One region of the Variovorax sp. RA8 genome, then DNA from elsewhere that is predicted to be linked to it. Evidence: predicted binding sites of a transcription regulator. Region 1 holds the regulator's gene; the other holds the start of a gene.
The links. Region 1 encodes FNR, which switches genes on or off when oxygen is low (the NO sensors DNR and NnrR bind a similar motif). Its sites were predicted from a motif close to TTGATNNNNATCAA; they were not measured.

Region 1 (15,048 bases):
GTCGATGCCACGAACGCCGCGCACTGGTCGCTCACGACGCCGAGCGGGCAGCTGGACCAGGCCGGGCTTTCGGCGAATCACCGCCTCGTGATGCAGGCGGTGCTGCTCGATACCATTGTGGACAGCTGATGGAATGTCGGCGCACGGCCGACAGCATGCGGGCGCCCGCCGCTGCCCGCGCTCATGACAGCGCCTCGATGTGAACGGCAGGCAGCTGCGAGCGCAGGAAGCGCAAGGCGTAGCGGAGCGCACCCGGGCTGCTGGCATGCAAGGTGAAAAGAGGTTGACCCAACTCGACACGGTCCCGTGCACGAACATGCATTCTTGCTCCGGCGGCCGGATCGCGAGGAGCGCCCGCCAGTTTGGCCGCGCGTGAGACGAGGCGCGTGTCGATCGCCAGGACCGTGCCGCTCGCATGCGCGATCACGTCCTCCGTGTGAGCCGCCCTCGGTGGCACGCGCAGGCCGCCTTGCGCTTCGCAGATCGCGAGGAACTTGGCCAGCGCGCGCCCGTCGTCCAGCACCTCGCGCGCCAGCCCCTGCCCGCCGCCGGGAGCAGATTTTCCGGCCATTTCCAGCAGCAGGCCGGCGAGCAGCAGGGCACGCTCCCGCAGGTCCTGCGGCGCGTCCGCGCTGCGTTCCAGCACTGCCATCACGTCCATGGCTTCCAAGGCAGGCCCGATGCCGCGACCCACAGGTTGGGTGCCGTCGGTGAAGACCGTGCGCACCTGCAGGCCCAATGCGGCGCCCACGGACACCAGGCTGCGCGACAGGAGCTCGGCGGCGGCGGTGCTTCGAACCTTGGTCAGCGGGCCGACCGGCAGATCGATCAGCACGCGCTGCGAGCCCGCTGCAGCCTTCTTGGAAAGGATGGATGCCACCAGCAGGCCTTCGCTGTCGAGGTTCAGCGGGCGCTCCACCCGAATCAACATGTCGTCGGCGGGACTGATGCGCGTGGCGCCACCCCAGGCGATGCAGCCGCCCTCGCTTTCGACGACGCGGCGCAGCGCCGCCATGTCGAGTTCGACTGGCGCGAGCGTCTCCATCGCATCGGCCGTACCGGCCGCCGAGGTGATGGCGCGCGAGGAGGTCTTGGGCATCAGCACGCCGCACGCCGTGACGATCGGCACCACCAGCAGCGTGGTCCGATTGCCCGGGAGGCCGCCGATGCAGTGCTTGTCCATCACCGGCGAAGCGCCCCAGTCGATGCGCTCGCCCACATCGACCATGGCTTGGGTCAACGCCACCGTCTCGTCGAAATCCAGTCCGCCGCCAGCACAGGTCGTTACCAGGGACGCCAGGTGGATGTCGGAAAGCCGGCCACGGGCCACGTCTTCCATGAGCTCGCGCAGGGCGGAATAGCCAAACCTCGTGCCGTGAGCCTTGGCGCGAAGATGCGCCAGCGACGCGAGCACCGGCGGATGGCGCACCTCCACTTCATCGCCCTCTGCCGAGCCCAGCAAGGTCCAGGCGACTTCCGACAACGCGATCTCGTCGTCCCGAAGCCAGTCGCTGCTGACGTGATGCAGGATCGCGAGCAGATGGCGTCCGTTGGCGATCACCTCGACCTGCGCCTGCGCTTCGAAGCCTTCCGCCCGGCAGACAGGGCAGTCGCCGCGCATGTACACCACGGGCTGCTGGTAGGTGTCGATGCGGGCACGGCGTGCCCGCAGGCGGTCGAAGGGCATGGGGTGGTTCGTTCTTCAGAGCTTGCGGGATTCGAGGTATTCCGGCACGGTGACCGGCCAGCCGTGACGCTCCTCGATCGCCAGCCGCAGCGCATCGGCGGCCACCGGCTCGCCATGCGTCACGAACACCCGCTTCGGCGCACGCAGTCCACCGAGCCATGCCAGCAGCTGTTCGCGGTCCGCATGGGCCGACAAGGTGTCGAGATTCGCCACTTCGGCACGCACCGGCACATAGGCACCATGGATCTTGACCGCCTCCGCGCCGCCCACCAGCGCGGCTCCACGCGTGCCGGCAGCCTGGAAGCCGGCAAACAGCATCGTGTTCCTCGCGTCGGGTGCATACGTCTTCAGGTGATGCAGGACCCGCCCGCCGGTCGCCATGCCGCTCGCAGAAACGATGATCGAAGGAAAGGTCAGCGTGTTGAGCCGCTTCGATTCCTCCACCGTGTTGACGATCGTGACCTCCTTGCTCATGGCCGCGCACTGCTCGGCGCTCAGCCGGTGCTCGTCGAGGTGATGCCGAAAAATGCGCGTGGCATCTGCCGCCATGGGGCTGTTCAGGTACACCGGCATGTCGGGAATGCGGCGCGCCTTCTTGAGCAGGTGGATGCAATGCAGGAGGGTCTGCGCGCGCCCGACGGCGAAGGAAGGGATGACGACCACGCCGCCGCGCGCCGCGGTGCGATTGAGCACGTCGGCCAGCGCCGTGAGCGTGTCGACGTCGCGATGCCGGCGGTCACCATAGGTGGACTCCACGACCAGATAGTCCGCCTGCTCGGGAGAATCGGGTGGACGCATGACCAGGTCGTCGCTGCGGCCAAGGTCGCCCGAAAACAGGATGCTGCCCCCCGTCCAGCTGATGTGAACGCTGGCCGCCCCCAGGATGTGGCCGGCGCGCTTCAGACGCCACGACCAGCCTGGCCATGGTGACTGCTCCTTGTCGAAGGGGATGGTCTCGAAGTGCGTCAGGGCCGCAGCGGCCTCCTCTTGCGTGTAGAGCGGCAGGGCCGGCTTGTGCTTCGAATGGCCGTGCCGGTTCGCGAAATCGGCTTCCTCTTCCTGCAGCCGGCCTGAATCCGGCAGCAGCAGCTCGCAAAGGTCGCGCGTCGCCCCACTGCAGTACACAGGGCCCTTGAAGCCGAGCTTCACGAGCCGCGGCACGAACCCGCTGTGGTCCATGTGCGCATGCGTGAGCAGCACCGCATCGAACTCGGAGGCCTTGATCGGCAAAGGCTCCCAATTGCGCAGCCGCAGTTGCTTCAGGCCCTGGAACAGGCCACAGTCGACCAGCAGCCGACGGCCGTTGTGCTCCAGCAGGTACTTGGATCCGGTGACGGTGCCGACGCCGCCGAGGAATTGGATGCGCATGGTTTCTCCTTGGTGCCGAGAGCTTCGCATCGCGCTGCGGCTGCAACTTGATGTTCGTCAAGGGCCCGCAACATCAAGCTGCGCATGATGCCCCTTTCTCTTGGAGCCCAGCTTGACAATCCGTCATCTCGACCAGCTCTTGTCGCCCGCTTCGGTTGCCGTCTTCGGCGCTTCCAACCGTGTGGGCAGCGTCGGTGCCGTGGTCTGGCGCAATCTGCGCGCCGGCCGCTTCTCGGGCCCCATCTACGCCGTCAACCCCAAACACAGGGCGCTCGACGGCGTGCCCGTGTTCGCCAAGGCGGCCCATCTGCCCGGCGCCCCGGACCTGGCCCTGCTGTGCACGCCCCCCCACACCGTGCCGCAGTTGGTGGCCGAACTCGGCGCGCTCGGCACCCGCGCGGTCATCATCGTGACTGCAGGGCTGAGCGCCACGCAGAAGCAGGCGGCGCTCGACGCGGCCAGGCCGTACCTGATGCGCCTGCTGGGCCCCAACTGCATCGGCCTGCTGAGCCCCCACATTGGCCTGAATGCCGGTTTCGCCCACACCGATGCGCTGCCAGGCGAGGTGGCCTTCGTGTCGCAATCCGGCGCGCTGGTCACCGCGATGCTCGACTGGGCCAAGAGCCGCGGAATCGGCCTGTCGCATCTCGTCTCGCTGGGCGAACACTGCGATGTCGATTTTGGCGATCTGCTCGACTACCTGGCGAACGACGCCCGCACGCGATCCATCCTGCTCTATGTCGAATCGATCGAGTCGCCGCGCAAGTTCATGTCGGCCGCACGCGCGGCAGCGCGCAACAAGCCGGTGATCATCGTGAAGGCCGGACGCGCGGGCAACGGCGTGCACGCCGCCGCCTCCCACACCGGTGCGCTGGCCGGCTCGGACGTCGTCTACGACGCGGCCATCCGCCGCGCCGGCATGCTCCGAGTCGACACGATGCAGGAGCTGTTCACGGCGGCCGGGACCCTGGCGCGCTTCCGGGGCAACCGCAGCGATTCGCTCACCATCATGACCAACGGCGGCGGTGCCGGCGTGATGGCCGCCGACGCAGCCGCGCAGGCCGGCATCACGCTTGCGCAGCCCGGCAGCGCCCTGATGGAACGGTTGAACGAAGCGCTGCCATCCAACTGGTCGCACGCCAATCCGATCGACATCATCGGCGACGCGCCGATCGAACGCTACACCGCGACGCTATCGGCCCTGCTCGCCGACAAATCAGCCGGGGCCGTGCTGTTCGTCCATGCCCCGACGGCAATCGTGCGCAGCGACGACATCGCCCGCGCCTGCCTGCCGCTGGTGCGCGAGACCGGGCAGCGCGTGATGAGCGCCTGGCTCGGCGACGCCGCTGTCGCCCAGGCGCGCCAGCTGTTCGAGCAGGCGGGCGTGCCCGACTATCCGACGCCCGAGGAAGCCGTCCGGGCCTTCGCGATGCTGCAGACCTACCGGCGCAACCAGGAGATCCTGATGGAGGCGCCGAGTGCAAGCGAGAACGCGGCACCCGATCTCGCCGCGGCGCAGCGACAGCTCGACGCGGTCCTTGCAGAGGGCCGCGAATGGCTGAGCGAGCAGGAGGCCAAGGCCGTCCTGAAGGCCTTCGGCGTACCGGTGGTGCCCACGCTGGCGGTCGCCGCCTCGGCCGATGCCATATTCGCGGCGGCGCGCGAAGTGGGCTATCCGGTGGCGCTCAAGATCGTCTCGCGCGACATCACCCACAAGTCCGACGTCGGCGGCGTGCGGCTGGACCTGCGCGACCAGGCGTCCCTGGACCATGCCGTCAGCGAGATGCTTCGGGCCGTGCGCACCGCGAGGCCCGATGCGCACATCGACGGCTTCACGGTGCAGCCGATGGTGCGTCGGCCGCATGCCCAGGAAGTCATCGTCGGCGCCAGCATCGACAGCGTCTTCGGCCCGGTGATCCTCTGCGGCCAGGGCGGCACTGCGGTGGAGGTGACTGCGGACAGCGCCGTGGCCCTTCCCCCGCTCAACCGCAGCCTCGCGCGCGAACTGGTCTCGCGCACGCGTGTCTCGCGCCTGCTCGCCGGCTACCGCGACCATCCTCCAGCCCGGATGGATGCCCTGTACGACGTGCTGATCGCGGTGTCGCAGATGCTCGCCGACCTGCCGCAGCTGGCGGAGCTCGATATCAATCCGCTCTACGTCGAAGAGGCGGGCGCCATCGCCCTGGATGCGCGCATCCGCGTCGCGAGACAGCCGGTCGCGGGGGCCGAGCGCTTCGCGATCCTTCCGTATCCTTCGCAATGGGCTCGCACGCTGACCTGGAACGGCCGTGAGATCACGATACGGCCGATCCGTCCCGAGGACGAGGCGCAGCACCGGCGCTTCCTGGAACGGCTCGACCCGGAGGACATCCGCATGCGCATCTTCCAGACGCGGCGCGAGCTGCCGCGCAGCGAACTCGCGCGGCTCACCCAGATCGACTACGACCGGGAGATGGCGTTCATTGCCGAAGCCGTCGATGCGCAGGGCGTGCGCGAGACGCTGGGCGTGGCCCGCACCGTGAGCGACCCCGACCGCGTGGAGGCCGAGTTCGCCATCATCGTGCGCTCCGACCTCAAGGGCGCGGGGCTCGGCAGGCTGTTGTTCCAGCAGTTGATCGAGCATGCCAGGCGTTGCGGGACGGGCCGTCTCGCGGGCCTCGTGCTGCGCGAGAACAGCCGGATGCTGAATCTGTGTCGCGACATGGGCTTCGAAGCCGATCCGGCGGAACCGCCCGGCTCGGGCGTGCGGCGCATGGTCAAGACCTTGAACGGCCTTGCCGACAATCCCGGGTCCGACGCAGGCGCACCCGCCCGCGCTTGAATGCACATGCCGATGAGCGCCCTCTCCCGTCAGCGGCACCAGATGTCGATCTGGTGACGCAGGTCGATCCACAGCGCCTGAGTCGCCACCGCTGCCAGCAGGCCACCGGCCAACCGCGTTCCCCATTCCTTGCGCGCCATGCCGGCGCCTGACTGCAGGCGCTGCCACAGCCAAGGCGCCAGCACCAGGGACACGCTGCTCCCGACGGCGAAGAGCGCCATCGTGAGCGCGCCCTGCGCCGGCCCGTTGGCCAGGCCCGCAAGCATCAGTGCCGAGTACAGCAGGCCGCATGGCATGCAGACCCAGAGCGCCCCCGTCGCGAGCACCCCCGTCAATGAACCGGTGACCGACCGCAGCCGTGCCGCAAGCGCGCGCCCGATGCGGTGCGCCCAGACCGGCTGCCGCCCGAGCGCTGCGAGCGCCAACCCCCAGGCCAGCACGAGCACGTGCAGCAGCACCCATGCAGGACGCAGCGCGGCGACCTGTTCGCTCGCAAATGCCAGGCTCTGCATCGCCGCCGCAGCCAGCGCGCCACCGGCCGCATAGCCTGCGATCCGGCCCGCATGAAAAGCGACGGACGCGGAGACAGCCGGTGGCCTCCCCGCGAGCGTCGCCGCGCCCCCCTGCGCAGGCGCGCGCACGATCCGGATCACGCCGGAGCATGCGGCACTGCACATGGCGACGCAATGCGGCCCGCCGACCAATCCCATCAGGAGCGCGGTGCTGGCCAGCGCAGCCTGCATGGTCAGACAATGCGCGAGAAGCGCGTTCGGTTGCGGTCGGCCTGCAGATAGCGATCGAAGACCATCGCGACGGCGCGCACGAAGAACCAGCCCATCGGCGTGACCTCGATCTCATGGTCGCGCAGGTGCACGAGGCCCTGCGCCGCGAGCGGCGCGAGCGCCACGAGCTCGCTGGCGAAATAGCGCTTGAAGTCGACCAGGTGGGCCAGTCCGATCGATTCATAGTCCACATGCCCCTGGCACATCAGCGCCATGATCACCGCGCGCCTCAGGACGTCGTCGCGCGTGAGCGCCAGGCCGCGCACGACCGGCAGGCGACCCTGGTCCAGGAGGTCGTAGTACTCCTCCAGCGTCTTGGCGTTCTGGCTGTAGGTGGCGCCGACCCGGCCGATGGCCGACACGCCCAGCGCCACGAGATCACACTCGGGCTGGGTGCTGTAGCCCTGGAAGTTCCGGTGCAGGCGTCCCTGCCGCTTGGCGATTGCGAGCGGGTCTTCGGGCAAGGCGAAGTGGTCCATGCCGATGTAGACGTAACCGGCCGCGGTGAGCGTGGCGATCGAACGCGACAGCATCTCCACCTTGGTCCTGGCGTCGGGGAGTTCGTCGGCGGCGATGCGTCGCTGCGGCTTGAAGCGCGCCGGCAGATGTGCATAGGCGTAGAGGGCGATGCGGTCGGGCCGCAGCTCGCAGACCTGCGCCAGCGTGCGGTCGAAGGATCCGGTGCTCTGGCGCGGCAGCCCGTAGATGAGGTCGATGTTGATCGACCCGAAGCCGAGTCCGCGTGCGCTCGCCACCAGGTCGAACACCTGCCCTGCCGGCTGGATGCGGTGCACGGCCTTCTGCACGTCGGGGTCGAAGTCCTGAACGCCGAAACTCAGGCGATCGAAACCCATCTCGGCCAGGCTCGCGAGTCGATGGCCATCGACCGTGCGTGGATCGATCTCGATCGACTGCTCGCGCTCCGGCGGCAACGTGAACGCGTCCCCGAGCATGGACAGCAGCTCGCGCAAACCCCCGTCGTGCAGGAAGGTCGGCGTGCCGCCCCCCAGGTGCAGCTGGGTGACAACCGCGCCGCGGCCGAGCTGCGCGGCCTGCAGCGCCACCTCGCGCGCCAGATAGCCGAGGTACTCGCGCCCGCGGCTCTTGTGCCGGGTGACGATCTTGTTGCAGGCACAGTAGTAGCAAAGCGATTCACAGAACGGAATGTGCACGTACACAGAAAGCGGCCGGCCATGCGCGCCGAGCTCGCTGCGCTGCCGCAGCGTCTGGGCGTAGTCGTCGGCCGTGAACGCCTCGACGAAACGGTCCGCCGTGGGATAGGACGTATAGCGCGGCCCTGGCACGTCGAAACGCCGCAGCAGACCCGCCGACGGCAGGACGAGCGATGAACCGGCAGGCGCGGCGGCAAGGGATGAGTTCATTGCGGTAGATATGGGAGGCACCGGCCCACTATGCAGGCAGGCCGCCCCGTCATCCTTGATGTGCATCAAGCCTCGGCTGTGCGCGGCGCCTGAGAATCGCTGCGAACCCCGACGCCATCAATGAAAGCCGAACACATCAAGGTCGCCTGCTCGAGCTGCAACCTGCGCGAGCTCTGCATGCCTGCGGGCCTGGAGCCGAGCGAACTGAAGCGCATCGACGAGATCGTGGCCACGCGGCGCAAGGTCCGGCGCCGCGAGGCACTTTTTCGCAACGGCGAGCCCTTCACCTCGCTCTACGCGATTCGCACCGGCGTCTTCAAGACCCGCGTGGCGACCGAGGATGGCCGCGACCAGGTCACCGGCTTCCAGATGGCCGGCGAGATCATCGGGCTGGACGGCATCGTCAACAACCAGCACACCTGCGACGCGATCGCGCTCGAGGATGCCGAAGTCTGCGTGATGCCCTTCCATCGCATCGAGCAGCTCTCGCGCGAGGTTCCCTCCCTGCAGCGCCACGTGCACCAGATCATGAGCCGCGAGATCGTGCGCGAGCACGGCGTGATGCTGCTCCTGGGCAGCATGCGGGCCGAGGAACGCCTCGCGGTCTTTCTCCTGAACCTTGTCCAGCGGCTGCACGCGCGCGGATTCTCCCGGTCCGAGTTCGTACTTCGCATGACGCGCGAGGAGATCGGCAGCTACATCGGGCTCACGCTCGAGACGGTGAGCCGGACGCTGTCGAAGTTCATGGAAGACGGCATCGTCGAGGTGGAGAAGCGCAAGCTGCGCATCGTCGACGCCGATGCACTGCAGCGCATCGTCAATCCGCCGGGCGGTTGAGCTCGTCCGCGCGCTTGGTGAGCAGCAGCGTGAGCGCGCTCGAGCCGGTCGCCAGCACCCAGAAGATGAAGAAGCCGGCCGCATAGACAGCCTGCCGGGACAAGCCGATATCCTCGCCGCCCCAATGGAGGTCGCTGGGGTCGACCAGCGCGAAAACCAGCAGTTCGGCAACGCTCGCCAGCAGGAAGGCCGGCCAGAGGATCGACATCCAGTCGTGGGACTTCATGATCTTCAACGCCTCGGTGCGGGCAGATCCGCGTCCGGCGTGGCCGCATGGTTGCGCCCTGCCAGCGCAGGCATCAGGTTCTTGGCGGCGAGCTCCTTGTTGATCTCGGCACCCCGGCGGTAGTAGTCCGGCGCCACCACCGGATCGGGCGTGCGCAGCGCGAGCCAGAGCGTCACGAAGCTGGCGACGATGACCACGGCGGGCCCGGCTATCACCATCCACAGCAGCGGGAACTGCCACCAGGGTTCGCTCTTCGGAGCAGTCATCGCGCAATCGTCCATCTCGTCTCCTTTGGAACTCAACGGGGCACCATGAAGGTGGCCTTCTCCGACACCTGCGCGCTGCCCTCGACGGAGCGCACGTCGAGATGGACGACGTGGGACCCTGCGGCGGCGCTGCCGTACGGAACCTGCAGGCGTACCGCGACCCAGCGCGACTGCGCAGGACCGACCTCGAGCGGCTCGGCCGGCGATACGCTGAGACCTTCGAGGCCCCTGGCTTCGATGCGGTAGCGCTGCGGCTGCTCGGTCGCGTTCATGATCTGCAGGCGGTAGACGTTCTCGAGCTGGCCGCCCTCGGCGATGCGCGCGAGCGATGCCCGGTCCCGCACCACATCGACCTTCAGCGGCGTGCGGGCCACCAGGCTCGCCAGCAGACCGATCGTCAGTGCGGCAAGCAGGCCGGTGTAGATCAGCACCCGCGGGCGCAGCACGCGGCGCAGCACCTGCCTGGGCGTCCAATGGCCGGCCATGCCGTTCTGGGTCGCATAGCGGATCAACCCGCGTGGTGTCTTCATCTTGTCCATCACGGTGTTGCAGGCATCCACGCACAGCCCGCAGCCGATGCACTCGTACTGCAGCCCCTTGCGGATGTCGATCCCGGTCGGACAGACCTGCACGCACAATGAACAGTCGATGCAGTCGCCAAGGCCCTGTGCGCGCGCGTTGCTGCCCTTGGCATGCACGCCGCGTGGCTCGCCCCTCTCGTTGTCGTAGCTCACGATGAGCGTATCCCGGTCGAACATGGCGCTCTGGAAGCGTGCGTAGGGACACATGTACATGCAGACCTGCTCGCGCATGAAGCCCGCGTTGCCGTAGGTCGCAAAGCCGTAGAAGAAGACCCAGAACACTTCCCACGAGCTCATGCGGGTCTGCAGGAATTCCAGGCCCAGCTCCCGGATCGGCGTGAAGTACCCGACGAAGGTGAAGCCGGTCCACAGCGCAATGCCGAGCCACACGATGTGCTTGAACCACTTCTTGACCAGCTTCTCGAGCGAGAAGTCGCCCTCATCCAGGCGCATGCGGGCGATGCGGTTGCCTTCGATCTTCTGCTCGACCCACATGAAGATCTCGGAGTAGACCGTTTGCGGGCAGGCGTAGCCGCACCACAGCCGCCCCGCCACCGCGGTAAAGAGGAAGAGCGAGAGCGCCGAGATCACCAGCAACCCGGTCAGGTAGATGAGGTCCTGCGGGTACAGCACCAGCCCGAGGATGTAGAAGCGTCGCGCGCCCAGGTCGAACAGCACTGCCTGGCGCTGCCCCCACTCGATCCAGGGCAGGCCATAGAAGACGAGCTGCGTGAGGAACACCATCGCCCAGCGCCAGCGCGCGAAGATGCCGCTCACCGTACGGGGGTACACCTTCTGGTGCGCGACGAAGAGTCCACCATCCTTCTCGGCGGTGGCGATCGGAATCACCCGCCGCGCGGGCCTGGCCGATGCGGAAGCGGAAGCGGCATCCTTCATGACCGGCCTAGGGAGCCACGACCGGCTTGTTCGACAGGCCCCAGACGTAGGAGGCCAGCACATGGATCTGCGCCTCTGTCAGGCGCCCCTGCTGCGCCGGCATCTGGTTGGTCTTGCCGGTGTTGATGATCGAGATGATGGCTTCCTGGCCGTATCCATGCAGCCAGATCCGGTCGGCAAGATTGGGGGCGCCTATCGCCGGGTTGCCCGCTCCCGCGACGCCGTGACAGGCCGCGCAGGCGCTGAACTTGCTCTTGCCCAGCCCGGCGCGGACCGAATCATGCGGGCTGCCGGAAAGGCTCAGCACGTAGTTGGCGACGTTCTTGACGTCCTCCGGGGTGCCGACCGCCTCGGCCATCGGTGGCATGACGCCGGTGCGCCCCTGGGTGATCGACGCCTTGATCTTGTCGGGCGTGCCGCCGTGCAGCCAGTCACCGTCGGCCAGGTTGGGGAAGCCCTTGCTGCCGCGCGCATCCGAGCCGTGGCACTGCGCGCAGTTGTTCAGGAACAGGCGCTCGCCGATCGCCAGCGCGGCCGGCTCGCCCGCCACGCGCTCGACCGGCATGGCCGCGTAGGCGGCGTAGACGGGCTCGAGCTCGCGCTTGGCCTTGGCAAGGTCCTTCGCATACTCGTTCTCGGTACTCCAGGCGAGTTCGCCCCTGTAGCTGCCCAGGCCCGGATAGGCAACCAGGTAGACCAGGCCGAAGATGATGGTGATCACGAAAAGGCCGATCCACCAGCGCGGCATCGGATTGTTGGCCTCGCGCAGGTCCTCGTCCCACACATGGCCGGTCGTTTGATCGGGCCCGCCCGGGACTTTCGTCCTGGCCACCAGCCACAGCAGCAGTGCGCACAGCGCAATGCTGCCGAGCGTGGCCACGGCCACGTAGGTCGACCAGAAGTCACTGAAAAAATCGCTCATGGGGTTCTCTCAGTCCTGTTCGAACGGCAATTGGGCTGCATCCTCGAAAGCCTCCGCCCTGCGGCGCGAGAAGGCCCACACGAGGATGCCGATGAAGGTGGCGAAGGAGGCCAGCGTGGCCGCGATTCGCAAGACGGTGATGTCCATTGCCTGCTCCTTACTTGAGCGCGAGGCCGAGCGACTGGAGATAGGCGACCAGCGCGTCCATCTCGGTCTTGCCCTTCACATCGGCCGCCGCCTTGGCGAGCTGCTCGTCGGTGAAGGGCACGCCGACGCGGCGCAGGGCCCGCATGTGCGTGGCCGCCTCGGCACCATCCAGCGGCGCCTTCTCGAGCCAGGCGTAGGCCGGCATGTTCGATTCGGGCACCACGTCGCGCGGGTTGACCAGGTGGATGCGGTGCCACTCGTCGCTGTACTTCCCGCCGACGCGCTGCAGGTCGGGGCCGGTGCGCTTGCTGCCCCACTGGAACGGGTGGTCGTAGACGAACTCGCCGGCCACGGAGTAGTGGCCGTAGCGCAGCGTCTCGGCGCGGAACGGCCGGATCATCTGCGAGTGGCAGTTGTAGCAGCCCTCGCGCACATAGACGTCGCGGCCCAGCACCTGCAACGAAGTCGGCGGCTGCATGCCCGTCACCGCTTCGGTCGTCGACTTCTGGAAGAAGAGCGGCACGATCTCCACCAGGCCGCCGACGGCGACGACCAGCAGGATCAGCACGATCATCAGGAAGTTGTTGGTCTCGATCTTCTCGTGCGAGAAGCCGGACTTGGGTTCGTTCGAGTTCATGTTCTTCTTCCTCACGCGTGGGCGGCTGCCGGCAGCGGAATCGATGCGGGTGCCGAGCGCCCTGCGATGACGGTCATCCAGACGTTCCATGCCATGACCAGCATGCCGCCCAGGTAGAGCAGGCCGCCAATCAGGCGCACCACGTAGTAGGGAAAGGTGGCCTTCACGCCCTCGACGAAGGTGTAGGTGAGCGTGCCGTCCGTATTGACGGAACGCCACATCAGGCCCTGCATGACGCCGGCGATCCACATGGCGGCGATGTAGAGCACGATGCCGATCGTGGACATCCAGAAGTGCAGCTCGATGGCCTTGACGCTGTGCATCTCGGTGCGGCTGTACATCCGCGGGATCAGGTAGTAGAGCGAACCCATCGAGATCAGCCCCACCCAGCCGAGCGCGCCGGCATGCACGTGGCCCACGGTCCAGTCGGTGTAATGGGAGAGCGCGTTGACCGTCTTGATCGACATCATCGGCCCCTCGAAGGTCGCCATGCCGTAGAACGACAGCGCCACGATCAGGAAGCGCAGGATCGGATCGGTGCGCAGCTTGTGCCAGGCGCCCGAAAGGGTCATGACGCCGTTGATCATTCCACCCCAGCTCGGTGCCAGCAGGATCAGCGAGAACACCATGCCGATCGACTGGGTCCAGTCCGGCAACGCGGTGTAGTGCAGGTGGTGCGGCCCCGCCCACATGTAGGTGAAGATCAGCGCCCAGAAGTGCACGATCGAGAGCCGGTACGAATACACCGGCCGGCCGGCCTGCTTGGGGATGTAGTAATACATCATCCCGAGGAAGCCGGCCGTGAGGAAGAAGCCGACGGCGTTGTGGCCGTACCACCACTGCACCATCGCGTCCTGCACGCCGGCATAGGCCGAGTAGCTCTTCATCCAGCCGGCAGGGATCGCGGCGCTGTTGACGATGTGCAGCAGCGCAACGGCGATGATGAAGGAGCCGTAGAACCAGTTGGCCACGTAGATGTGGCGCACCTTGCGGATGCCGATCGTTCCGAAGAACACGACGGCATAGGCCACCCAGACCAGTGCGATCAGGATGTCGATCGGCCATTCGAGCTCCGCGTATTCCTTGCCGCTCGTGTAGCCCATGGGCAGGCTGACGGCGGCGGCGACGATCACGGCCTGCCAGCCCCAGAAGACGAACGAGGCCAGCGCCGGCGCGAAGAGGCGAACCTGGCACGTGCGCTGCACCACGTGGAAGCTGGTCGCCATCAGCGCGCAGCCGCCGAAGGCGAAGATCACCGCATTGGTGTGCAGCGGCCGCAAGCGGCCGTAGCTGAGCCACGAAATGCCGAAGTTGAGCTCGGGCCATGCCAGCTGCGACGCGATGATCACGCCGACGAGCATGCCGACCACGCCCCACACGACCGACATCAGGGCGAACTGCCGCACGACGGTGTCGCTGTAGACCGCTGCGGGAGGATTGGATACTTGCATCTTCTGGCCTTCTCGTGAACTGCAGCGAGTGTCCCGGCGAGCGCTGTACCGCTGTTTGATGCAAATCAATCGTTGCGCAGAATCCGCTCGCCCTCGCCCTCGACGTCGTCGAATTGACCACGCTCGATGGCCCACCAGAGCCCGCCCAGAATCACCAGGACGAGCACGACGGAAAAAGGAATCAGGAGAAAGAGGATGTCCATCAGCGCACGGCCTCGGCAGGGCGCGCCAGGCGCGCGGCGTTGAGCACCACGAGCAGCGAGCTCGCCGCCATGCCCAAGCCAGCGAGCCAGGCCGGCAGCCAGCCCGCGACAGCCAGCGGCACGCACAACGCGTTGTAGCCCGCAGCCCACCCCAGGTTCTGCCGCACGATGCGCAAGGTGCGGCGCGCCTGGGCGATCGATTGCGCAATGGCGTCGAGCGAGCCGCCCAGCACGACGAAGTCCGCCCTCGCCTGCGCCAACGGCACTGCGTTGCCGAACGCGAAGGAGGCGTGTGCATGCGCGAGCACCGGACCGTCGTTGAGCCCGTCGCCCACCATCGCGACATGTCGGCCCTGGGCCTGGAGCTGCTGCAGGAAGTCCAACTTCTGCTCCGGCGTGCAGTCACCTCGCGCGTGCCGGATGCCCGCGCGGCCGGCGAGCTCGCGCGCCACGGCCTCCCGGTCGCCCGAGAGAAGATGGACCGAGAGACCCTGCGCCTCGAGCGCGGCGACGGCGGCAGCGGCGTCGGGACGCAGGTCCTCGACCAGGACGAAGCTGGCGATCCAGCCTTGCCCGTCGCTCAGATGGACCTGCGCGGTTTCCACCTGCAGTGCCGCTACGCCGCAGAACGCTGCCGAGCCCATGCGCACGCGACGCGTGGCCTCGCCGCTGCCTTCCTTGCGGCGCACCCGCCCTTCGAGGCCAAGCCCCGCATGCTCTGTCAACTGAAGGAGCTCCCAGGCAGGCGGTGACCGAAACTGCGCGGCCCAGGCGTTCGCAAGTGCCCGGGCGGCCGGATGCAGCGACTGCGCCGCGAGCGCGGCCCCCAGTTCGACGGCGT
Region 2 (15,048 bases), 1.1 Mb from region 1:
TCGCGGCGATGCCAGCGAGTCGATCACACTGGTCGGCATCGACCCGCAGCAATACGTGAAGATCGTTCCCCTGCCCGACAAGCTCGTGGCCGGCAGCTTTCGACTGACGACGAGCGACATGATCGTGGGTACGCAGCTGGCCGATGACCTGGGCGTGCGCGTCGGCGACAAGCTGCGCGTGGCGACCGCCGCCGGCACGAGCGCGACGCTCGCCATCGTCGCGATCTTCGATCTGGGCTCCAAGGGCGTGAACCAGCGCAACGTCTACGTCGAGCTCGCGACCGCGCAGAACCTGCTGAACCTCGTGGGCGGCGTCTCGAGCATCGACCTGACCGTGGTCGATCCGTTCGAGGCCGAAACCGTTGCGCAAGAGATCGTCGCCGAGACGGGCCTGCTCGCGGAGAGCTGGATCAAGACGAACAACCAGTTCTTCCTGGGGCTGAACGCGCAGAAGTTTTCGAGCTACCTGATCCGGCTGTTCGTCGGCCTCTCAGTGGCTGCGGGCATCGCCAGCGTGCTGGTGGTGTCGGTGGTACAGCGATCCAAGGAAATCGGCATCCTGCGGGCGATGGGAGGCTCGCGCGGCCAGATGCTCAGTGTCTTCCTCATCCAAGGCGCGGTGGTCGGCCTGGTCGGCTCCCTCGTCGGCTCGGCGTTCGGCACCTTGTTGCTCGAGGTGTGGCGGCTGGCGGCACGCAATCCGGACGGCACGCCGATGTTCGCGGTGACCGTGGACTCCGGGCTGTACGCCTGGGCCGCGGTCCTCGCGACGATCACGGGGCTCGTCGCAGCGGTTACGCCGGCAGTGCGTGCCGCGCGGCTCGATCCGGTCGCCGCCATCCGGGGATAGCATGGCAACGGATGATGTCCTGCGGCTGGAGGGTGTGCGCAAATCCTATGGCGTGGGGACGACGGCCGAGACCGAGGTGCTGCACGGCATCGACCTGGCGCTCGCGCGCGGCGAATTCTGCGCGTTGATGGGCCCGAGCGGATCGGGCAAGAGCACGCTGCTGAACATCATGGGTCTGCTCGACCGGCCCGATGCCGGGCGCATATGGATCGACGGCAACGACACCAGCGGACTCGGCGAAGCGGATCTGACACGCCTGCGCGGCCACGCGATCGGCTTCGTCTTCCAGTACCACCACCTGATCTCAGCGTTCACTGCACTGGAGAATGTGATGATGCCGATGCTGCTCGAGCGCGGCCGTGCGGACGATGCAATGAACGAACGGGCGCGCGCGCTTCTCGACCAGGTGGGCCTGCTGCCATGGCAGAACAACCGTGCGACGAACATGTCCGGCGGCCAGCAGCAGCGCGTGGCGATCGCTCGCGCACTCGCCATGAATCCGGCGCTCATCCTGGCCGACGAGCCTACGGGCAACCTCGACACGAAGTCGGCCGAGGGCGTGTTTACGCTGTTGCGACAAGTCAGCGCGAAGCAAGGCACGACGGTGCTCATGGTGACCCACAACCACCAACTCGCCGGAAGGTGCGACCGCATCGTGGAACTCGTCGACGGGCGCATCGTCGCCCCGGTGACAGCCTGAACGCCTGGCAAGGTCCGGGCGGCTCAATGCGACATCAACACCGGCAAGGTCATGGATTGAAGCATCGACCGTGTGGCGCCGCCGAGCACCCATTCGCGCGCGCGGCTGTGCCCGTAGCAGCCCATCACCAGCAGGTCTGCGCTCACGTCGGCGGCCTTCGAAAGGATCCTCTCCCCGACTTCGTCCTCATCCGGATCGCCGTGTTGCAGCGCCACGGCATCCACCCCTTGCGCGCTCAGATAGCGCTGCAGGCTGCGCAGGGAGGCCTCGGCGTCTTCGCCATAGGAGACCGCATGGACGGACTGCGCGCGCACCAGCCAGGGCAGCGCTGCCGACAACGCACGCGCGGCCTCGCGCGTTTCCTTCCAGGCAATCAGGACGTTGCGGCCGACCGTGGCGACCGGCCCCGCATAGGGCACCACCAGCGCGGGCCGGCCGGACTCGACAAGAACGCTGGGCACGAAATCCGCGGGCAACTCTCCTGGGGCAGGGTCATCCGGGTCGCGCTGCCCCAGGATGAGCAGGTCGGCATAGAGGGCACGGCGGGCAAAGCCCCAGGGGGCGTCGCTCATCGGCTCCGCCCAGTGCAGGCGCGGCGATTCGCCGCCGGCCGCCTTGAAGGTCGCGTACGCCTTGTCGCGACAGTCCTTGTCGAGCGACTCCATGATCGCCATGGCTTCGGCCGCGCCCTCCAGGGCATACGGGTACCGCATCAGGGCCGACCTGGTGCAAGGCTGGGCGATGACTTCGCCCTCGAAGGCATCGGCGACCTGGCGCGCGATCTTGACTCGTTCCGCAGCCCGCGCGGAGCTGTCGAGGTGAAGCAGGATGGTCTTGGGTGTCTGCATGAGCGGCTCCTTGAGTACCCTCGAAGAAAGCGCCCAAGTTAACGCGAGCGGCGTCTCTTGACTTTGCGCAGCATCAAACCGCACGACGCCGATTCGATGGCTCCCTTTTCATCCAACTGCCGGGCACTTGATCCAGCGCAAACCTCCTTTTGAGTTCACAGGTCAAACTGACCTCCAACCCGCAGGATGCATTCTTGTCGAACATCGATCTCGAACGCCTTCGCCTCGCCATGGCGCAAGATCAGGACTGAGTCTCCATGCCGAACCTATTGCCCTTGTCGATCGGATCCCAAAGGCTGGAAGGGGAACTGTGCCTGGTGGGTCCGCCGCGCGGCATCGTGGTCTTCGCGCACGGCAGCGGCAGCAGCCGCCGCAGCCGTCGCAACATGCAGGTGGCCGAGGTCTTGCAACGCAGAGGCCTGAGCACGCTGTTGTTCGACCTGCTCACGGACGAGGAGGCCAAGCAACGCGCCAACGTGTTCGACATCCCCCTGCTTGCGCAACGGGTAATGGATGCGCTCGACGCCTTGTCGTCCTACGGCCCCCAGCCCATCGGCCTCTTTGGCGCGAGCACGGGTGCGGGCGCGGCCTTGGCCGCGGCGGCGCGGCGTCCGGAGGCTGTGCAAGCCGTCGTCTCGCGCGGCGGGCGTCCAGATCTCGCCGGCGAGGCATTGGGGGCGGTTCTTGCGCCGACCCTGCTCATCGTCGGCGGGGCCGACACCGAGGTCCTGGCCCTGAACCGTGCAGCCCTGGAACAGCTGCGTTGCCCAAAGCGTCTCGAGATCGTCCCGCGCGCCACCCATCTCTTCGAGGAAGCCGGCGCCCTGGACGTGGTCTCGGCACTGGCCAGCGCGTGGTTCGTCGAGCATCTTCGTCCTGACGCTTGATCGGACCTCCGCTTCGGCAGCTGCTTGTCGTCGTCATGGTCGGCGATGGATACCGCCAGCCCGGCAGGCAAGGATCGACACCACTTCTCCTGGCCGTGGTGCTGGCTTGCGGCAGATCAAGGCGCGATGCGCCGACGTTCCGATACTGACAGCCTCTGCATTCGAGATTGAAGGGATCCTGTCATGTACCAACGAATTCTTGTGCCCCTCGACGGCAGCGCGACGGCGCAGCGCGGGCTGGCAGAAGCCACCCGACTGGCGAAGTTGACGCAAGGCCGGCTGCGGATCATCCACGTGATCGACGAGCTCTCGTTCGCGCTTGCCATGGATGCCTATGCCGGCCACGCCGGAGACTGGCTGAGCGTGCTGCGCGAGGACGGCGAGCGGCTCCTCGCGCAAGCCACGGCTGCCGCGAAGGCGGCCGGCGTCGAAGCCGACACGGTCCTGTACGACAGGCGCTCCGGACAGGTTCACGAACTGGTCACCGCCGAAGCCGCCAAGTGGCCCGCGGACCTGATCGTCCTCGGAACGCACGGCCGCCGCGGCGTCGGTCGCGTCGTCATGGGCAGCAGCGCGGAGCACATCCTGCGCAATGCGCCCGTGCCGGTGCTGCTCGTGCGGGCACCGGAGACCGAATCCAGGCCGCAGCCGGGAGAACCGGTGCACGTAAGTCAGCCGACGGCGGCCCTGGCCTTCGAATGATGGCCACCTATATCCGCTGGTTCTCCGAGATCGGCGTCGACGACGTGGCGAGCGTCGGCGGCAAGAACGCGTCGCTCGGCGAGATGTACCGCGCGCTGACGCCCCATGGCGTGCACGTGCCCAACGGCTTCGCGATCACGGCCGAGGCCTATCGCCGCACCCTGGAGCTCTCCGGCGCGCTGCCGCGCTTGAGGGATGCGTTGGCTGGCCTGGATGTCGAGGACATCGATGATCTTGCGCGGCGCGCGCAGCTTGCGCGGGAGATCGTCCTTGCCGCAACGCTCCCCGAGGAGCTGGCGAGCGAGATTCGCTCAGCGTACGCCCGGCTGCGGGCGGAGTGCGGCGCCGACATGAGCGTCGCGGTTCGCAGTTCCGCCACCGCGGAAGACCTGCCGACCGCAAGCTTCGCGGGCCAGCACGAGAGCTTCCTGAACATCTCCGGCGAGGCGAGGATGCTGGACTCCGTACGCCTGTGCTTTGCCAGCCTGTTCAAGGACCGTGCCATCGCCTACCGGGTCGACAAGGGCTTCGATCACTTCAAGGTCTTCCAGTCGGTGTGCGTGATGCAGATGGTGCGTTCCGACCGCGCTGCCAGCGGTGTCATGTTCACGCTCGACACCGACAGCGGATTCCGCGATGTGGTCTTCATCACCGGCGCGTACGGCCTGGGCGAGAACGTCGTCCAGGGCACGGTCGACCCGGACGAGTTCTACGTCTTCAAGCCCACCCTGAAGCTGGGCCGCCGCGCCGTGCTCAGGCGCAAGCTGGGCAGCAAGGAAGTCCGGCTGGTCTACTCGAAAGCCGCCGGCAGGGAGCCCACCTGCAACTTGCCCACCCCCCCGGAAGACCGGGCCCGATACTGCATCGACGATGCCGACGTGCTGACACTGGCCGATGCGGCCGTGGTGATCGAGGATCACTACACCCGCCATGCGGGCCGGCCGACGCCGATGGACATCGAATGGGCCAAGGACGGCCTCGATGGCCGGATCTACATCGTGCAGGCGCGGCCCGAGACGGTTGCTTCCCGCAAGCCGCTGGACCGAATCGACGAGCACCGCCTCCATGCGACGGCGGCGCCGGTGGTCACCGGTCGAGCGGTCGGCGCGACGGTGGCGGTGGGGAAGGCCCGCGTCATCACCGATGTGATGGCGCTAGGCCAGTTCCAGCCCGGGGAAATCCTGGTTGCCGACACGACGATGCCCGACTGGGGCACTGTGATGAAGATCGCGGCCGCGGTCGTCACCAATCGCGGCGGCCGCACCTGCCATGCCGCGATCGTGGCCCGCGAGCTCGGCATTCCCGCGGTCATCGGCTGCGACGACGCGACGGCCAGGATCCGCACCGGCGACGAAGTCACCGTGTCCTGCGCGGAAGGCGCCGAAGGCCGCGTCTATGCAGGCGCAGTGCCGTTCGAGAAGACAAGCGTCGACCTGTCGGCGCTCGGACGGCCGCAGACGCATCTGATGGTCAATCTCGGCAATCCCGACAGCGCCTTCCAGACGGCGCGGCTGCCCAACGACGGCGTCGGATTGGCGCGCATGGAGTTCATCGTCGCCGAGCACATCAAGGTGCATCCGATGGCCCTGGTCCACCCGGAAAAGATCGCCGACCCGGCGGAGCGGGCCGAGATCGCGCGGCTGACCCGATCGTTCGAGCGACCGGCCGACTACTTCGTGCGTGAGTTGTCGGAAGGCGTGGGCATGATCGCCGCAGCGTTCTATCCGAGGCCGGTGATCGTGCGCATGTCCGACTTCAAGACCAACGAGTACGCCAGCCTGCTCGGCGGCAGCGGGTTCGAGCCGAAGGAGGAGAACCCGATGATCGGCTTTCGCGGGGCCTCGCGCTACACGCATCCGGCCTACGCGGAAGGCTTCGCGCTCGAATGCGCCGCCATGAAGCGGGTGCGCGAGGAGATGGGACTCGTGAACGTGAAGCTGATGATTCCGTTCTGCCGCCGGGTGCAGGAGGCCGAGCGCGTGCTCGAGGCGATGGCGGTGCATGGCCTGCGGCGCGGCGATGGCGGCCTCGAGATCTACGTCATGTGCGAGATACCGAACAACGTGATCCAGGTCGATGCCTTCGCCCGGCTCTTCGACGGCTTCTCGATCGGCTCCAATGACCTGACCCAGCTGGTGCTGGGCGTGGACCGCGACTCGCGCACGGTGGCCTTCGACTTCGACGAGCGCGACGATGGCGTCAAGGAGATGATTCGTCAGGCCATCGAAGGTGCGCGACGCAACGGCCGCCACATCGGCATCTGTGGCCAGGCACCTTCGGACTACCCGGAAATCGCAGCGTACCTGGTCGAGCTCGGCATCGATTCGATGAGCGTGACCCCGGACACGCTGCTCAAGATCACACGCGACGTCCTCGCCGTCGAAGAGCGGCTCGGGCGCCCTCCCCGCCAGCAGCCCCAAGGAACAAGCTCATGAACCCGCCCATTTCATCAATGATGCAGCGTCCGGTGTACAGCGTCACCATGGAGGACAGCGTGGAACAGGTGCAGGCCCTGCTCGCCGACAGGCACCTGTCGTGGGTGCCGGTCCTGGAGCCGGCACGCGGCGAAGTCGCGGGGATCATCAGCGCCTCGGATCTCGTTGCATTCCATGCGCAGGGGCGCGACGCCGCCACCACGCGCGCGTGGCAGATGTGCTCGTACAAGCCCATCGTGGTCGACATCGGGACGCCGGCCGCCCAGGTGGCGGCGCTCATGGTGGAGCGCGGCATCCATCACGTGGTCGTGACCGACGGCACCGGGATCGCGGGCGTGGTGTCGTCGCTGGACTTCGTGCGCAGCTTCGCGGCAGCGCCTGACGTTGCGCCGGGTTCAAAATGAAGCGTCCGGTCCTTCACGCTGAAACCCGGCGCCGGATGGACGGCTTGCGCCAAGCTCGACAGCAACGTAACGGCGGCTGCCGTCGCGGTCGATCAGCAGCGCCACCTTGCCGGAGCCTCTTCGGGTCAGCAGGTTCGCCTGATCGACCGAATTCACGGCTACGCCGTTGATGGCCAGCAGTACATCGCCGGGCTGCAGGCTCTCGCGCGCCGTCACGCCTGCCACGCCTTCGACCATGAGACCCCCCTCCAGGCGCCTCTGCGCTCGTTCCTTCGCCGTCAGAGGTCGCAGCTCCAGGCTGAATGGTGCGCCTTCGCGTTCGCCTCCGGCCGGGGGTTTGGCGTCTTCGGCGTCTGCCACGCGGCCGAGTGTCGCTCTCATTTCGCGCGTGCGCCTGTCACGCCACACACTCAAGCGCACCGTCTGTCCAGGCGCGGCCAAGCCGATGCGACTGGTGAGGTCCGCTGCCCGCCCGATCCGCTCCCCGTCGATCCGGGTGATCACGTCGCCGGGCTGCAGGCCGGCCGCTGCCGCGGCGTTGCCGGGCGCGACGCCGCTGATCAGCGCGCCATCGGCTGCATCGAGCCCGAAAGCCTCGGCCAATGCCTGGTCCAGGTCCTGGATCGTCGCGCCGAGCCTGGCGTGCGACATCCTTCCGGTCGCGAGGATCTGGTCCTTCACCTTCAGGGCCACGTCGATCGGGATGGCGAACGACAGCCCCTGGTAGCCGCCCGAGTGGGAATAGATCTGGGCGTTGATGCCGACGACCGCGCCGCTGCCGTCGAACAGCGGGCCACCCGAACTGCCCGGATTCACGGCAGCGTCGGTCTGGATGAGGGGCACCGCGATGTCGCCGGGCAGTGCCCGGCCCTTGGCACTCACGATGCCTTGCGTGGCCGTCTGCTCGAAGCCGAAGGGTGAGCCGATCGCCAGCACCGGATCGCCCACCTGCAACTGCTCCACATCGCCCACGCGCACGACGGGCAGGCCCCTTGCATCGATGCGCAGCAGGGCGGTGTCCGTGACCGGGTCGCTCCCCAGCACCTTGGCCTTGAACTCGCGCCGATCGCCGAGCTTGACCTTGAGTTCGGCGGCATCTCGCACCACGTGCGCGCTGCTGAGGATCAGTCCGTCACTTCCGATGATGAAGCCGGAGCCCTGGTTGCGGAAGGGAATGTCGAGCCTGGCCGCGTCGCCCCGCAAGCCGAGGAGATCGAGCAGGAGCTGAAGGCCGGGATCATCCTCCAGGCCGGGCGGCAGCTCGGTCGGGGACAGCGTGTGCACGCCTGCCGTGGTGATGCCCACCACGGCCGGGCCTTCCCGCTGCACGATGGCGCGATAGTCGGGCACCGAACCGGCCTGCAATGGCGGCGCGGGCGCCGCCACCGGGGATCGGGCGTGTGCGACGGGATCGCCGGTCCGGATCGCTCCGGTGGTGCATGCGCCCGAGCCTGCAACGACGGCCGCGAAGACGCCCCCCTGCAGCAACCTGCCCCAACCCGCGTGGATCCATGTTCCCGGCATGGAAAGTCCGCTCCCCATTCTCAGGCCGCCGTGGCGGCTACCGGAAGACTGGAGGACGGCAATGCAACGGCGGCGGCCGGCGCCCCGGCGTTGCCGACCAGCGCGAGCAACTCCGATTCCTCCAGCGTCTCCTTGGCCATCAATGCATGCACGCATCGGTCGAGCGTCGCGCGGCGCGCGCGCAGCAGCTGGGTCGCGCGTTCCAGGGCATCCTTCAGCAGTTCGCGCACGGCGCCATCGATCTGCTGCGCGGTCTGTTCGCTCGCGGCGCCGGCCTGCCTGGATGCCGGGTGCTGCGCGGGCTCGAGAAAGGGCGACGCCTGCTCGCCGTACACGACGGGGCCGAGCCCGATGTCCATGCCATAGCGCTGCACCATGTCGCGCGCCAGGTCCGTCGCCTTGACCAGATCGTCCGCGGCGCCGGTGGAAGGCTCGCCGAAGACCAGTATCTCGGCGGCCCGCCCGCCCAGCAGCACTGCCAGCTTGTCGAGCAGCTCCGCGCGCCGCAGCAGATGACGATCCTCCGAAGGCCGCTGCAGCGTATAGCCGAGCGCACCGATGCCATGCGGCACGATCGAGACCTTGTGCACCTTGTCGGCGCCGGGCAGCGCCAGTGCAGTCAACGCATGGCCCAGTTCATGGGTGGCCACCAGCCTGCGCTCCAGGGGGCCGAGGATGCGGTTCTTCTTCTCGATGCCGGCAACGATGCGCTCGATGGCCTGCGTGAAGTCGGACATCGTCACCGCACTCCCCTTGCGCCGGGTCGCGACCAAGGCCGCCTCGTTGACCACGTTTGCAAGATCCGCACCGGCAAAGCCCACCGTGATGGCGGCAACCTGATCGAGATCCACATCCGGGGACAGGCTGATCTTCCTCGCGTGCACCTTGAGGATCGCGGCACGCCCGATGCGATCCGGCCGGTCGACCAGCACCTGTCGATCGAAGCGGCCGGCGCGCAACAGCGCCGGGTCCAGCGTCTCGGGGCGATTGGTTGCGGCCAGCAGCACGACGCCGACGCTGGGATCGAAGCCGTCGAGTTCGACCAGCAGCTGGTTCAGCGTCTGCTCACGCTCTTCCTGCCCGCCGGCCATCGGGAACGCGGCGCGCGCCTTGCCGAGCGCATCGAGTTCATCGATGAAGATGATGGCGGGCGCATTGGCGCGCGCCTGCTCGAAAAGATCGCGCACGCGTGCCGCCCCGACACCGACGAACATCTCGATGAACTCGGAACCGCTGATCGAGAAGAAGACCACGCCGGCCTCCCCGGCGACCGCCCGCGCGAGCAGGGTCTTGCCTGTGCCGGTCGGCCCCATCAGGAGCACGCCCTTGGGAATGCGTGCACCCAGGCGGCCATGCTCCTTCGGATTCTTCAGGAAGTCGACGACCTCCTGCAGCTCCTCCTTGGCTTCGTCGACCCCGGCCACGTCATCGAAGCGCACGCCGGTGCTCTTTTCCATGTAGACCTTCGCCTTGCTGCGGCCGATGCCCAGCAGCCCGCCGCCCATCCCGCCTCCCGCGCGACGAGCCAGGAAACTCCACAGGCCGAACATCAGCAGGACGGGGAAAACCCACTGCAGCAGGGTCTGAACCCAGGTCGAGCTGTGAACCCGTTGATAGGGCACATCGAAGGACGAGAGCCGCTGCGCGATCTGTGGTTCCACCATCGTCGATGCAACGAACTGCCTGCCCTCGGCATCTGGCGTCTTGAGCCGCCCGGTGATCACGGTGTCGCCCACGGTGACTTCGGCGATCCGCCCGTCGAGCAGCTGCCGTTCGAAGGTGCTGTACGGAAGCACTTCGACGCCCCGGCTCTGCGTCCAGTAGTCCCACATCAACAGGCCGAGCGCCGCCGCGAGCCACACGGCGCCAAGGTTCAGATGCGTCAACTTCCACTTCTTCATGGTGGCCTCGCCAAATAATGGGATTGAGGCACGGCGGCCGAGCGGCGGCCTTGACGCAGAGCAAGCCCAGGCGTCAAACGGGCCGGGTGCAGAAGAGGCATCGCTCCACCCGATTGTTGCGCTGGCGCAAAGCCGGCGATCGGGAAGACGCGCAACATGTCCCACACATTTCAGGAGCTTTTCCCATGAAAGACCAGTGGATTCTTGTTGCCAATGCCTCGGTTGCACGCCTGTTCAGGCGTGGGTCGGCCAGCGAAGCGTTGGTCCCCGTGGAGACGATGACGCATCGGCAAAGCCGACTCAAGGGCGCCGAACTGGCGCACGACCGGCCGGGTCGCGAAGCCAACGACAACAGCCGCGGTCCCAACCGCTTCGAGCCGCGCAGCGATGTGCGCCGCAAGGAGCATCTGCGCTTCGCGCACGAGATCTCCGAGCGGCTGGAAAAAGGGTTGGCCGCCGGCGAGTTCGACTCGCTGCTGGTGTTCGCTTCGAGCCCTTTCCTGGGCGAGCTGCGGGCGCTTCTCAGCGAACGGGTCGAGAAGCACTTGAAGATGGCGCTCAACAACGACCTCACCGCATTAGACATGGCCGAGATCGAGGCGAGATTGCCGCGTTCCTGGGGCGAGGCGAACCTATCGCCATCTCGATGAACGCCCGTCACACGCACGAGAGTTGAGGAAGATCAAGCGGCTTGTCGGCGCGGCTGCCTACATTGACAAAGCGCGGTGCAGATGCCCGCGCCTTCGCAACCACTTCTACCCAAGGAACCATCATGAGCAACCTGAGACTGCTGGACCCGGTGTTCGGCAATGACTTCGAAGCCGCGCTGCGCCGCTTCTTTTCTCCAACTGTCTTCGAGGGCGAGACTGCTCCTCTGAAGATGCGCATCGACGTGAAAGAGAACGACAAGGCCTTCACCGTGCAGGCCGACATTCCGGGTGTCAAGAAGGAAGACATCAATGTCAAGATCGACGGCAACGTCGTCAGCATCGAAGCCGAGTCGAAGAGCGAGAAGGAAACCAAGGTCGACGGCGACAAGATCCTGCGCAGCGAGCGCTACTACGGGTCGGTTTCGCGCACGTTCAGCCTTGGCCAGGACGTCGACGACACGAAGGTGCAAGCAAAGTACCTCGACGGCGTGCTCACGCTGGAGCTTCCGAAGAAGGCGCCCGCCGCCTCGTCGAAGATCGTCATCCAGTGAGCTGCCATGCGGCCCTGAAGACCGGGCGACCCGGTCCTTGGGGCCGCAGGCTCCCCACGAGTAGCATGATGTTCGATGATTCAAGCAGCGCCCGTTCTTCGGAGGGCGTCGCTGCGCTCAGCCGCAGCAATTGTCTGTCTGCGCTTCGCGCCATCGAGAATGACATGGAGACAGCACTCGAGGCCGCGCGCAAGGCACGTGCGGCCCATTGCCTGGAATCCTTGCGCGGGCTTCTTTCGCATTTCGAGCTGGGCCGCCATGAAGTCCGGATCAGCGCGTTCTCGGATTCCACATGCCTGATCGTGCGCGTTCGTTCGCAGCTCTCCGATGGGCACGCGCGGCAGCCGAGCAAGCTGCGCTCCGATGGAGTAGTGCTCGACGTTCTTCAGGAGATCGACGACTTCCTTCAGGACCATGAGGAATGGACACGCCTGCTCGACGGCGAAATCCTCAATCCATGACAAGGCGCGATGGGCCTGCAAAAGACACGCGCGTGGTTCTCTTGATCCAGCGCAACGCGGTGGCGGCAATCTCTTCCTACAGTGGCATGGGCTCCTTTCTGGAGGCCAGCCGCGATCTCTCAATGAAAGGCAAGTCATGAAATCCGATACGCAACTCCGAACCGACGTCCTGGCCGAACTCGACTGGGACCCGGCCATCAAGGCCGGCGCAGTCGGCGTCACCGCCAAAGAGGGCGTGGTCACCTTGACAGGCCATCTCGGCAGCCATGCCGAGAAGGTGGCCGCCGAACGTGCGGCGCAACGTGTCCGGGGCGTGAAGGCGCTTGCGGTCGAGTTGACGGTCAAGCTGCCCGCGGGCGATGAACGCACGGATGCCGATATCGCGCGGGCCGTGGAGCACGCGCTCGAATGGACCATCCTTGTGCCGAACGGGAAGATCAAGCCGATGGTCGAGGCCGGCTGGGTGACGCTGAACGGCGAGGTCGAGTGGGAGTACCAGCGCCGCGCAGCGGAGAACGCGGTGCGTCCCCTGATGGGTGTCACCGGCGTGTCGAACATGGTCAAGATCTCGCCGAAGCTGCACGCCGCTGACGTCGAGAAGAAGCTGCGGGAAGCGTTGGCCCGGCAGGCGCAGCGCGAGAGCGACCGCATCCGGATCTCGGTCGACGGATCCAAGGTCGCGCTGCGCGGCACCGTTCATTCCTTCGCCGAGCTCTACGCGGTCCGCAATGCCGCCTGGTCGGTGCCGGGCGTGACTTCGGTCGAGAACGACCTGGTGGTCCTGGACTGAGTCCGGATGACAGCTCGAAGCTCGATGCCATGAAGAAGCGCTCGACGCCCAAGCCTTCCACCGCACCCGCAAAAGCGCGCCGGATCCGATCGCCGGTGCCTCCCGACGAGGCTGCAGGCGATGCGATCGACAGCACGCGGCGGGGCGCGTGGGATCCGGATCGGACCGATATCGAACGAGCGAACGAAGGGCATGGCCAATCTGTCGAGACCGCATCGCGCGACGCGGAGGCAGGGGGCGTCGAAGCGCCAGAGTCTCTCACGGAAGACAAGAAGGCCTTGCCTTTCGAATAGCCGCCGATGCGGCAGGTGCGTGATGCGCTGCCGCGCCTTCGACCTCTCGATTCGAGTGCCGCCGCAGGGGCGCCGCAGGCGATGCGGCGCCCCTGCGCGCATCAAGCGCCAACCTTGAGTTCATTGACCACGTTGGTCACTCCGGGCGCAGACCACGCGGCGCCCTGGGCTGTCGTGCGCTCCGCCCATGAATGCACCGTGCCCCGCAAGGTGGCGGTGGCGCCGTCGATCACGACCTCGATGCGCTGCGCTTCCTGCTCGGCATGCCTGGCGAGCGCCTCGCGGATGCGCGTGAGCACGTTCGCCGACATCACCTTCGGCTTGAGGATGATTTCGTTCGTCAGGCCCAGGACACCGGTCAGCGCACGGACAGCCTGCATGGCAGCGTTGCGCTGGTACGCCCAGTCGACGTCGCCTTTGAGCGTCACCCAGCCCTGCTCCACCCGCACCGTGAGGCGCTCCGCCGGCACCTGCGTATGCCACTTGAGCGCCGACTCCACGGCCGCGGCGATCTCCGAGTCGCTGCGCTTGTGTCCGGGTGCAAGCTTGACGTCCAGTTCGACTGCAAGCGCCTTCACGCCCTGGACCCGCTGCACGGCGCGCTCGACCAGGTACTTCTCGCCGTACGTCTCGAGATGACCGGTCAAAGTGACGACACCCTTGTCGACCACTACGCCCACATGCGTCGCATTCACTGCGGGATCCCACTCGAGCTCGTCTTCCACGTCCTTTTTCAGTTGTGCATCCGTCTTCATGATCTACCTTTCAAAGTCTGTCTGACCGGGGCTTGCAGGAACAGAACTGCAAGATGTTCGGGCGACGAAGAATGGGGGCCACCCGACTTGCCATGGTGAAGCCAAGGTTCGCGCACCTGATTGAGCAAGCTCAAATGAAAGGTCGTTTGGAGATCGCCGCCGCCAAAGTCACCTGGCAGCCTTGCGCGTGCTTGATCTGCATCAACGGTTGCACGCACGGCGCGCCTACGATGACCGCACCCACCCCTATCGAAAGACATGCCATGATCCACGCTCCCCAAGAAGAGTCTGCCGGCTCGATCCAGAGCTCGTCGCATTGCGGGCGGGTCCTGCGTTCCAGCGAAGCGCTCGCCAAGCTGGACGACGCGCTGCGCGGCGTTCGTGCACAGTTGAGCGAGTTGCAAGGTACGAGCTTGCGCAGAACGCGCGAGGCCATCCGCGCCGCCGACGAGTCCGTGCACCATCACCCCTACGGGGCACTTGCAGCGGTGGCGGTCACGGGGCTGCTCGTCGGCTTCCTGGCCGCGCGTCGCTGAGCTGCTCCCGGGGGAGGAGCCACGCCGCCCCTCCCTCGAAGGACAACCCACCCTGACCGGCTCGACAGCCATGCTGTCCTTCGACCCCTGGCTCGCCGGCGCGGTCGCGGCCCAAGTCGCCGCCGGCGGATGTGTCGATGCCGGCGCCCTGGCCGCGCTTCGCGCGCAGCGCCTTGGCGAACTCGTCGAAACCGCGGCACGCCGCTCGCCCCTCTACGGGCGTCTTCTCGCCGGCCGCCGTTCCGCCTCCGTTCGTTTGGCCGACCTGCCCATCGTGCGCAAGCGCGAACTGATGGCGCATTTCGACGAATGGGTCACCGACCCGGACGTGCGGCTGGAAGACCTGCGCCTCTTCGTCTCGGATCCGGCATCCATCGGGGCACCCTACAGGGACGGATACACCGTGTGGGAGAGTTCCGGCAGCAGTGGCGAACCTTGCATCTTCGTGCAGGACCGCAAGGCCATGGCCGTCTACGATGCGCTCGAGGCGCTACGCAGGCCTTCGGTGCGACCCCTGCGTCCCTGGATGGACCCGTGGTGCCTGGGCGAGCGCATCGCCTTCGTGGGGGCCACCAACGGGCATTTTGCGAGTACGGTCTCGCTGGCGCGCCTGAAGCGCCTGAATCCCGCTCTCACGGGCAATCTCCACAGCGTGTCCTTTCTGCAGCCCATGCCGCAGCTGGTCGAAGACCTGAACAGCATCGCCCCCACCGTCATCGCCACCTACCCGAGCGCAGCGGTCTTGCTGGCGCAGGAGCAGC

Region 2: the regulator FNR is predicted to act here: its motif matches at 3,392-3,405, upstream of E5P3_RS11775 (universal stress protein).

Annotation. Positions count from the first base shown of each region.
Region 1 covers NZ_LR594662.1:1,385,281-1,400,328, reverse strand. Annotated here, with positions in the region: gene E5P3_RS06700 (hypothetical protein) at 1-129, shown strand, start outside; gene E5P3_RS06695 (thymidine phosphorylase family protein) at 182-1,687, opposite strand; gene E5P3_RS06690 (MBL fold metallo-hydrolase RNA specificity domain-containing protein) at 1,703-3,055, opposite strand; gene E5P3_RS06685 (bifunctional acetate--CoA ligase family protein/GNAT family N-acetyltransferase) at 3,168-5,876, shown strand; gene E5P3_RS06680 (sulfite exporter TauE/SafE family protein) at 5,906-6,619, opposite strand; gene hemN (oxygen-independent coproporphyrinogen III oxidase) at 6,622-8,040, opposite strand; gene fnr (fumarate/nitrate reduction transcriptional regulator Fnr) at 8,161-8,877, shown strand; gene E5P3_RS06665 (hypothetical protein) at 8,858-9,103, opposite strand; gene E5P3_RS06660 (FixH family protein) at 9,109-9,369, opposite strand; gene ccoG (cytochrome c oxidase accessory protein CcoG) at 9,402-10,847, opposite strand; gene ccoP (cytochrome-c oxidase, cbb3-type subunit III) at 10,855-11,769, opposite strand; gene E5P3_RS06645 (cbb3-type cytochrome oxidase subunit 3) at 11,779-11,916, opposite strand; gene ccoO (cytochrome-c oxidase, cbb3-type subunit II) at 11,927-12,553, opposite strand; gene ccoN (cytochrome-c oxidase, cbb3-type subunit I) at 12,565-14,004, opposite strand; gene ccoS (cbb3-type cytochrome oxidase assembly protein CcoS) at 14,070-14,207, opposite strand; gene E5P3_RS06625 (heavy metal translocating P-type ATPase) at 14,207-15,048, opposite strand, start outside.
Region 2 covers NZ_LR594662.1:2,468,320-2,483,367, reverse strand. Annotated here, with positions in the region: gene E5P3_RS11795 (ABC transporter permease) at 1-850, shown strand, start outside; gene E5P3_RS11790 (ABC transporter ATP-binding protein) at 810-1,550, shown strand; gene E5P3_RS11785 (universal stress protein) at 1,574-2,398, opposite strand; gene E5P3_RS11780 (dienelactone hydrolase family protein) at 2,656-3,285, shown strand; gene E5P3_RS11775 (universal stress protein) at 3,469-3,987, shown strand; gene ppsA (phosphoenolpyruvate synthase) at 3,984-6,422, shown strand; gene E5P3_RS11765 (CBS domain-containing protein) at 6,419-6,826, shown strand; gene E5P3_RS11760 (trypsin-like peptidase domain-containing protein) at 6,818-8,350, opposite strand; gene ftsH (ATP-dependent zinc metalloprotease FtsH) at 8,371-10,251, opposite strand; gene E5P3_RS11750 (host attachment protein) at 10,302-10,901, shown strand; gene E5P3_RS11745 (Hsp20/alpha crystallin family protein) at 11,024-11,452, shown strand; gene E5P3_RS11740 (hypothetical protein) at 11,518-11,913, shown strand; gene E5P3_RS11735 (BON domain-containing protein) at 12,050-12,703, shown strand; gene E5P3_RS11730 (hypothetical protein) at 12,733-12,996, shown strand; gene E5P3_RS11725 (BON domain-containing protein) at 13,098-13,751, opposite strand; gene E5P3_RS11720 (DUF883 family protein) at 13,784-14,287, shown strand; gene E5P3_RS11715 (phenylacetate--CoA ligase family protein) at 14,358-15,048, shown strand, end outside.